DNA from 2 places in the Priestia sp. J2 genome. Region 2 is predicted to be linked to the other one. Evidence: a T-box and tRNA genes for the amino acid it is inferred to sense, from the RefSeq annotation. Region 2 holds a T-box; the other holds one or more tRNA genes.
The links. A T-box is a leader RNA that pairs with one kind of tRNA and senses whether it is charged. The one in region 2 lies ahead of thrS (threonine--tRNA ligase), so its partner is inferred to be a tRNA-Thr.

Region 1 (4,416 bases), 1.1 Mb from region 2:
AGCAAATGTGAGCACAGAAAAAATAAGTAGAATAAGCGGTAATGAATTTAAATCACTAAGAGAAGTGATTTTTAATGCTTTCCCCCATCTCTTAATCACAAAGCTAGCTAAATGTTTCGTTAGCCATAAACCTACAATCGATAAAACTAAGGCTGAAGCAATCCCTACATAAATATGTTTCTTCACATAGTGACCCATTTCGTGCGCCATGATAAACAAAATTTCACGTTCCGTCAATTTATTAAGAGTAGTATCCCATAACACAATTCTTGAATTAGAACCTATTCCCGTTACATATGCATTGAGAGAGTTCGTTTTTTCAGACATGTTTACTTCATATACATGCTTAGCAGGTATATGAGCTTCATCTGCTAAATGCAAAATTTTCGTCTCCAGCTCTTTATTCTTTAATGGATAAAAATCGTTATATAACGGATCGATAACCACTGGTTGAATAAACGTCAAAAATAGCGTAAATGGAATAGATACTAGCCACGCATACAGCCACCATCTTTTTGAAAACTTACGAATGAATGCATATAACACAGCAATCACTAAAAACATCGTGGCATAGTTCACCCAAAAATCTGTAAAAAGATCTTTCATCCATCCTTGGAAAGGTTGCGTCGTAATATGGTAAGCCGTTGAAAGCTTATAGCTAATCCAGTCCATAGGAAAAGAGTAGATCAGCAGCAGAACAGATAACCAAAATACATAAATAGCAGTTTGGAGAAGACTGAAACGACTGACGTCTTTAGACCACTTATTCACTTTCTTAGACACACCTAACACTAAAATTAAAATAAACCCTAACCACTCATATGGAATTCGGATAAAAAAGAGCGCATCTCTAATCTTTGAATATTTTTCGGTTAACATAAGTTCTCTTGCATTCATAAACGTAGCAGGATCCACGCTGGTACCTTTTAATGATTGTGGAATAGAGGTGTCACTTATATAAAATAAATACACCCATATACAAGCTGCATACACAAGAAAAACTCCGATGGACCACAAAACAAGTTTTTTCACGCATTCCCCTCCTTTTGTACAAACAGTATTCTGTTATTACTATTGTAGGTTTTTTTTCGAAATTTAGAACAAGCGTTTAGAGATGTGCCATAGGAAATGCAAATTGTGAAGAGAAAATCATAGAAAAACGAAAAATAGAGTTTATTCTTTTGTCTAAACTCTGTTTACAAACAAAAAAAGCAGTTTGCATATGCAAACTGCTTTTGAGATGACCCGTACGGGATTCGAACCCGTGTTACCGCCGTGAAAGGGCGGTGTCTTAACCGCTTGACCAACGGGCCAGTATGGCTCCACAGGTAGGACTCGAACCTACGACCGATCGGTTAACAGCCGATAGCTCTACCACTGAGCTACTGTGGAATATGGTGGGCCTAAGTGGACTCGAACCACCGACCTCACGCTTATCAGGCGTGCGCTCTAACCAGCTGAGCTATAGGCCCATTATTTGGAGCGGGTGATGAGAATCGAACTCACGACATCAGCTTGGAAGGCTGAGGTTTTACCACTAAACTACACCCGCGTTACTTAAGATGGGGCGACTGATGGGAATCGAACCCACGAATGCCGGAACCACAATCCGGTGCGTTAACCACTTCGCCACAATCGCCGTCTTAAAATGGTGGCTCGGGACGGAATCGAACCGCCGACACAAGGATTTTCAGTCCTTTGCTCTACCAACTGAGCTACCGAGCCAAATAAAATGGCGGTCCCGACGGGAATCGAACCCGCGATCTCCTGCGTGACAGGCAGGCATGTTAACCGCTACACCACGGGACCACTTTGGTTGCGGGGACAGGATTTGAACCTGCGACCTTCGGGTTATGAGCCCGACGAGCTACCGAACTGCTCCACCCCGCGATGATATGAATATGATATAAATAAATGGCGGAGGAAGAGGGATTCGAACCCCCGCGGGCTTTAACACCCCTGTCGGTTTTCAAGACCGATCCCTTCAGCCGGACTTGGGTATTCCTCCGTATATTTATAACAAATGTAACTTATATGGTAGCGGCGGAGGGAGTCGAACCCACGACCTCACGGGTATGAACCGTACGCTCTAGCCAGCTGAGCTACACCGCCATATTATTCGTTACAATTATTTAATTTCATTGGTGGAGCCTAGCGGGATCGAACCGCTGACCTCCTGCGTGCAAGGCAGGCGCTCTCCCAGCTGAGCTAAGGCCCCATAAATGGTCGGGAAGACAGGATTCGAACCTGCGACCCCTTGGTCCCAAACCAAGTGCTCTACCAAGCTGAGCTACTTCCCGTTTATGGCGCGCCCGAGAGGAGTCGAACCCCTAACCTTTTGATCCGTAGTCAAACGCTCTATCCAATTGAGCTACGGGCGCTTTATATGGAGCGGAAGACGAGGTTCGAACTCGCGACCCCCACCTTGGCAAGGTGGTGTTCTACCACTGAACTACTTCCGCTTATTAAAATGAGCCATGAAGGACTCGAACCTTCGACCCTCTGATTAAAAGTCAGATGCTCTACCAACTGAGCTAATGGCTCTCTATGGCTGGGCTAGCTGGATTCGAACCAACGCATGACGGAATCAAAATCCGTTGCCTTACCGCTTGGCGATAGCCCAATAAAATGGTGGAGGGGGGCAGATTCGAACTGCCGAACCCGAAGGAGCGGATTTACAGTCCGCCGCGTTTAGCCACTTCGCTACCCCTCCGATATAAATGGTGCCGGCAAGAGGACTTGAACCCCCAACCTACTGATTACAAGTCAGTTGCTCTACCAGTTGAGCTACACCGGCACGGTGGTGGAGGATGACGGGATCGAACCGCCGACCCCCTGCTTGTAAGGCAGGTGCTCTCCCAGCTGAGCTAATCCTCCAAATATCATACACAACATTAAATGTGTATATAAGTTTTTTACAAATGAGCCAAATAAAAAACCCCTAGACTCTTTTACAAGAGCATAAAAAGGGGTCTTATTCATTGCCTGGCAACGTCCTACTCTCACAGGGACAAAGTCCCAACTACCATTGGCGCTAAAGAGCTTAACTTCCGTGTTCGGTATGGGAACGGGTGTGACCTCTTCGCTATCGCCACCAGACAAGAGATTGCTCTCTCAAAACTAGATAACAATTTGCTGAGTAAAGCTTACGCTTTTAAAAGTTTGGTTAAGTCCTCGATCGATTAGTATCAGTCAGCTACACATGTCGCCACGCTTCCACCTCTGACCTATCAACCTGATCATCTTTCAGGGATCTTACTAGCTTGCGCTATGGGAAATCTCATCTTGAGGGGGGCTTCATGCTTAGATGCTTTCAGCACTTATCCCGTCCACACATAGCTACCCAGCGATGCCTTTGGCAAGACAACTGGTACACCAGCGGTGTGTCCATCCCGGTCCTCTCGTACTAAGGACAGCTCCTCTCAAATTTCCTACGCCCACGACGGATAGGGACCGAACTGTCTCACGACGTTCTGAACCCAGCTCGCGTACCGCTTTAATGGGCGAACAGCCCAACCCTTGGGACCGACTACAGCCCCAGGATGCGATGAGCCGACATCGAGGTGCCAAACCTCCCCGTCGATGTGGACTCTTGGGGGAGATAAGCCTGTTATCCCCGGGGTAGCTTTTATCCGTTGAGCGATGGCCCTTCCATGCGGAACCACCGGATCACTAAGCCCGACTTTCGTCCCTGCTCGACTTGTAGGTCTCGCAGTCAAGCTCCCTTGTGCCTTTACACTCTACGAATGATTTCCAACCATTCTGAGGGAACCTTTGGGCGCCTCCGTTACATTTTAGGAGGCGACCGCCCCAGTCAAACTGCCCACCTGACACTGTCTCCCGGCCCGATCAGGGCCGCGGGTTAGAATTTCAATACAGCCAGGGTAGTATCCCACCGACGCCTCCACCGAAGCTAGCGCTCCGGCTTCTCAGGCTCCTACCTATCCTGTACAAGCTGTACCAAAATTCAATATCAGGCTACAGTAAAGCTCCACGGGGTCTTTCCGTCCTGTCGCGGGTAACCTGCATCTTCACAGGTACTATAATTTCACCGAGTCTCTCGTTGAGACAGTGCCCAGATCGTTACGCCTTTCGTGCGGGTCGGAACTTACCCGACAAGGAATTTCGCTACCTTAGGACCGTTATAGTTACGGCCGCCGTTTACTGGGGCTTCGATTCAGAGCTTCTCCCAAAGGATAACCCCTCCTCTTAACCTTCCAGCACCGGGCAGGCGTCAGCCCCTATACTTCGCCTTGCGGCTTCGCAGAGACCTGTGTTTTTGCTAAACAGTCGCCTGGGCCTATTCACTGCGGCTCTCTCGGGCTATACACCCTACCAGAGCACCCCTTCTCCCGAAGTTACGGGGTCATTTTGCCGAGTTCCTTAACGAGAGTTCTCTCGATCACCTTAGGATTC
Region 2 (4,416 bases):
GTTAGATAAAAAAGCAGAGAATTTCAATTCTCTGCTTTTTTCATTAACGAGATGCTTCTGCTTTTACATTTTGTAAAAAGGCTTGGAAATCCACTGTTTCTGAATTCTGCTCACCATATTTACGTACGTTTACTGCTTTATCTTCTACTTCTTTATCCCCTACAACAAGCATGTAAGGAATTTTTTGCATTTGAGCCTCACGAATTTTATAGCCAATTTTCTCATCGCGAGAATCAAGTTCCACACGAATACCCGCAAGCTGAAGCTGTTCTTGCACTTCTTTTGCATACTCAAGATGAACCGTAGGTGATACTGGAATCACCTGAACTTGTACAGGTGCTAACCACGTTGGGAAAGCTCCTTTGTATTCTTCGATTAAGAAAGCGACAAAACGTTCCATTGTTGACACCACGCCGCGGTGAATAACAACAGGTCGATGCTGTTTTCCGTCTTCCCCTACATACGTTAAATCAAAGCGTTCAGGAAGTAAGAAATCCAATTGAACCGTAGATAGCGTCTCTTCTTTACCAAGAGCTGTTTTAACTTGAACATCTAGTTTTGGACCGTAGAATGCCGCTTCGCCTTCAGCTTCATAATAATCAAGGTCAAGCTCATCCATTGCATCTTTTAACATGCTTTGTGCTTTTTCCCACATTGCATCATCATCGAAGTATTTTTCTGTATCTTCAGGATCACGATAAGATAGACGGAATGAATAATTTTCAAATCCAAAATCTTTATAAACCGCTTCAACTAAGCGAACCACACGAATAAATTCTTCTTTGATTTGATCCGGACGTACAAAGATATGTGCATCATTTAACGTCATGCCTCGAACGCGCTGAAGTCCTGATAATGCTCCTGACATTTCGTAGCGGTGCATTGTTCCAAGTTCAGCAATACGGATTGGAAGCTCACGATAGCTGTGAATACCTTGTTTGTACACCATCATGTGATGAGGACAGTTCATTGGACGAAGAACCAGGTCTTCGTTATCCATTTCCATTGCAGGGAACATGTCATCTTGATAGTGCTCCCAGTGACCAGACGTTTTGTAAAGTTCTACACTTCCAAGCACCGGCGTGTAAACGTGCTGATAACCAAGGCTTACTTCTTTATCTACGATATAACGCTCGATAATACGGCGGATCGTCGCACCTTTTGGAAGCCATAAAGGCAGACCTTGTCCTACTTTTTGAGAATTTGTAAATAAGTTTAACTCTTTACCAAGTTTACGGTGGTCACGTTCTTTTGCTTCTTCAAGAAGACGAAGATGCTCGTCTAAATCTGCTTTTGTAAAGAATGCTGTACCGTAAATACGCTGCAGCATTTGATTGTCGCTGTCTCCGCGCCAATAAGCACCTGCTACGCTTAATAGTTTAAACTCTTTAATTTTGCCTGTTGACGGCACGTGCACACCTCGGCAAAGATCAAAGAATTCGCCTTGTTGGTAAATCGTCACCTTTTCACCTGCTGGAATCGCATCAATCAATTCAAGCTTTAGTTCATCGCCAACTTCTTTAAAAAGTTGAATGGCTTCTTCACGAGAAACTTCTTTTCGTTCAATTTCAATATTTGAATTAACGATTTTTTTCATTTCTTTTTCAATTTTACCTAAATCTTCAGGAGTAATTGATTCTTCCATATCGATGTCATAGTAAAACCCATTTTCGATAACCGGGCCTACACCTAGCTGTACTTTTACATCTTTGTATAAACGTTTGATTGCTTGAGCCATTAAATGCGCTGTACTATGGCGCATAATTTCAAGCGCTTCAGGAGCATCTTGCGTAATGATTTCAAGACTGCCATCTTGTTCGATTGGCGTACGTAAATCCAGCAGCTCGCCGTTTACTTTACCTGCTAATGCTTTTTTCTTTAATCCCGGGCTAATAGAAGCCGCAATATCTTCTGTTGATGATCCTTTTGGATACTCTTTAACAGCTCCATCAGGAAATGTCATTTTGATTACTTCTGACACAACTTTCCACTCCTTTAACATAACTAATAAACTTTTTGTAAAAACAAAAAACTCGTCCCTTATAAAAAGGGACGAGTTGTGTATACACGCGGTACCACCCTTGTTTCCTCTTCGTATCTTGGATAACCCAAATAACCCGAAGCGGCTCGAGGTTTTATAACGGAAATTCCGTCAGTAATTACTAGAGACGCTGCTCGTTTACTACTGAAGTTTAGAGGTGGTAAGAATATATTCCGTGTTAGGAGATTTTCAGCCTAGATCTCCCTCTCTATAAACCGTAAATATACACTCATGTCCTCATCATAACTTGTGACATATAGCTGTTTTTCAATATGCATTTATTATATTCATTTTCAAAATAGAAATCAACCTTTCACGTTATATTTTGCTTTTGATCAAACGGAAATTCATTTTTTTCGTATAACATCACTTTTTCTTGAAAAATATTTTGAATGGTATAAACAAAATCATGATCATGCTGGTCGCTATACAGATGAATAGCAGCTGGAGATAAACTCAGCAAAGGCGCGATGATAGTTGAGTCTATGTATACTGATTCTTGTTCAGATAGAAAGGCCTCTGCTAGGGCTGCACATTCACGCTCCGGAACATATCTACTGCTTTGGTCGTACAATACAAACTTGTTTTTATTCAAATGCATTACATACACATCGCCTGTAGATGACTGTCTTTCATTAGCTGCTTGACGCAGCTGATGAATAAGAATTTGATAGTCTTGTTCAAGCTTATATTCATCAATCGCCAGCTCAGCATAATAGCGCAGCCGCTCTTGATATTCTTTTAAACGGAATTGGAGAAAAGACTCAAAGGTGAATGTTACATTATGAATGAAGAAGTCTTGAAGAGCCTGGCGGATAAGTAATTCTCTTGGAAGGGAAAATGTTTTTTGCGGAATTTCGCCTCTCTCTCCTTCCATAATCCCCCCCATAATTTGAAGCAGCAAATCTTGTTCTTCCTCTTCTGAATAGAAAAATTGTTCTTTTAATATGTTTACCATCATCTTTTTTTCTTTCTTTTTTAAAATCACGTGCGTTAATACCGGTATCACCATGTCTTGTAAAATGGCCTCTCGATTGTATGTCTCATCAATAACTAAAAGCTGATTATTCACCAACTTCAAGCACTGTGAACCATATGATAAAGCGCTTCGCTTCGCGCATAAAGACTCATATACAATGACTGCGTCTTCTACATATTTAAAGAATATTTTCATTCCTCATAGCCCCCCTTTGGACACGCTTTATTAATGTATATGGGGCAACATGCAAAAAAATGAGCAAGTCGTTACAAGAAATGTAAAACGACCTGCTCATCTATTTCGTTTATTCTCTCCATTCATTTCAACGGGAATGGCTAGAGACTTAATTCGTTCCATGACACGAGCGGCTTTGAGCTCTTCCTGCTCGCCTCGTTGGGTATAAGTCAAATGATGTTGAAGCTCTTTAAAATTTAAATTCGAGCTGAAAAATGTCGGCAAATTTTCGAGCATGCGGAATTGTAAAATGGTTCCGAGCACATCGTCTCGCATCCAGCTCGTTACAGATTCTGCTCCGAGATCATCAAGCATAAGAACCGGTACTTTTTTGACATACTCTATTTTCTCATTGAAGCTTTGATCTTGAAACGAACCTTTTAACTCACGCAAAAACTCCGGGACATACAGAATCGTAGATTTCACTTTCTTTTCGGCTAACGCATTGGCAATTGCTCCAAGAAAATACGTCTTCCCCACACCAAACGAACCGTGTAAATATAAAGCTTTCATTTTCTTATTTGGCTCATATTCTCGCACAAAATCTCTTACTAATTTAATGGCTTCAAATCTTCCCTGCTCAATTTCAATATCAGACATCGTTGCCTGTAAAATTTCTTTGGGCACGTACATACACTGAATAAAAGATTCTTGTTCTTTTCGCTCATCTTCTTGTACTTTTCTAGGACAGCGTTCATACTGTAAATCAATATTACGGCCTTTTACAACCAGCTGAGGGTGATACCCCTTCACCATATTGACACAGCTTTGCAGAGAAGGGCATTTGTCACAGCATTTGCTCTGGTCGATGAATTCATGCATCTTCATCAAGCCTCGGTCGACCATTTGCTCATCTAACTCATGGCGATGCTCTTGCAGAAACGTTTTAACTTCGGGATTAGACAGAATACTGTTTCTTAATGCTTCTAAACGTGCTTTAAAATCCTTTTTGTTCACTAACTGATTTAGTGAATCATTGATAGGCTTCATCTTTTTCACCTCATCTCTATCATACCTGCTTTTTATTCTTTATGCTTTTGTTTTAGCTCTTGATCTAACTGCTTGAGCTCTTCTTGTAGCTTTCGTTTTTCTTCTTCAAATTCATCCACTTCTTTTGAAGGCTGCTTTTTCTCTTCTTTTTCTTCATCGCTCAACCACTCTG

Region 1: it has a tRNA-Thr gene. The T-box ahead of thrS (threonine--tRNA ligase) is inferred to sense a tRNA for this amino acid. The anticodon was not compared.

The regions. Positions count from the first base shown of each region.
Region 1 covers NZ_CP086208.1:594,238-598,653, reverse strand. The annotation lists gene LJY09_RS03235 (M48 family metallopeptidase) at 1-1,032, opposite strand, end outside; tRNA gene LJY09_RS03230 (tRNA-Glu) at 1,242-1,313, opposite strand; tRNA gene LJY09_RS03225 (tRNA-Asn) at 1,318-1,392, opposite strand; tRNA gene LJY09_RS03220 (tRNA-Ile) at 1,396-1,472, opposite strand; tRNA gene LJY09_RS03215 (tRNA-Gly) at 1,479-1,552, opposite strand; tRNA gene LJY09_RS03210 (tRNA-His) at 1,564-1,639, opposite strand; tRNA gene LJY09_RS03205 (tRNA-Phe) at 1,650-1,725, opposite strand; tRNA gene LJY09_RS03200 (tRNA-Asp) at 1,734-1,809, opposite strand; tRNA gene LJY09_RS03195 (tRNA-Met) at 1,814-1,890, opposite strand; tRNA gene LJY09_RS03190 (tRNA-Ser) at 1,916-2,008, opposite strand; tRNA gene LJY09_RS03185 (tRNA-Met) at 2,036-2,112, opposite strand; tRNA gene LJY09_RS03180 (tRNA-Ala) at 2,143-2,218, opposite strand; tRNA gene LJY09_RS03175 (tRNA-Pro) at 2,224-2,300, opposite strand; tRNA gene LJY09_RS03170 (tRNA-Arg) at 2,305-2,381, opposite strand; tRNA gene LJY09_RS03165 (tRNA-Gly) at 2,388-2,462, opposite strand; tRNA gene LJY09_RS03160 (tRNA-Lys) at 2,472-2,544, opposite strand; tRNA gene LJY09_RS03155 (tRNA-Gln) at 2,549-2,623, opposite strand; tRNA gene LJY09_RS03150 (tRNA-Tyr) at 2,630-2,713, opposite strand; tRNA gene LJY09_RS03145 (tRNA-Thr) at 2,722-2,797, opposite strand; tRNA gene LJY09_RS03140 (tRNA-Val) at 2,802-2,877, opposite strand; rRNA gene rrf (5S ribosomal RNA) at 2,984-3,099, opposite strand; rRNA gene LJY09_RS03130 (23S ribosomal RNA) at 3,163-4,416, opposite strand, start outside.
Region 2 covers NZ_CP086208.1:4,541,324-4,545,739, forward strand. The annotation lists gene thrS (threonine--tRNA ligase) at 44-2,002, opposite strand; T-box leader at 2,046-2,294, opposite strand; gene ytxC (sporulation protein YtxC) at 2,355-3,215, opposite strand; gene dnaI (primosomal protein DnaI) at 3,312-4,244, opposite strand; gene LJY09_RS23540 (replication initiation and membrane attachment family protein) at 4,277-4,416, opposite strand, start outside.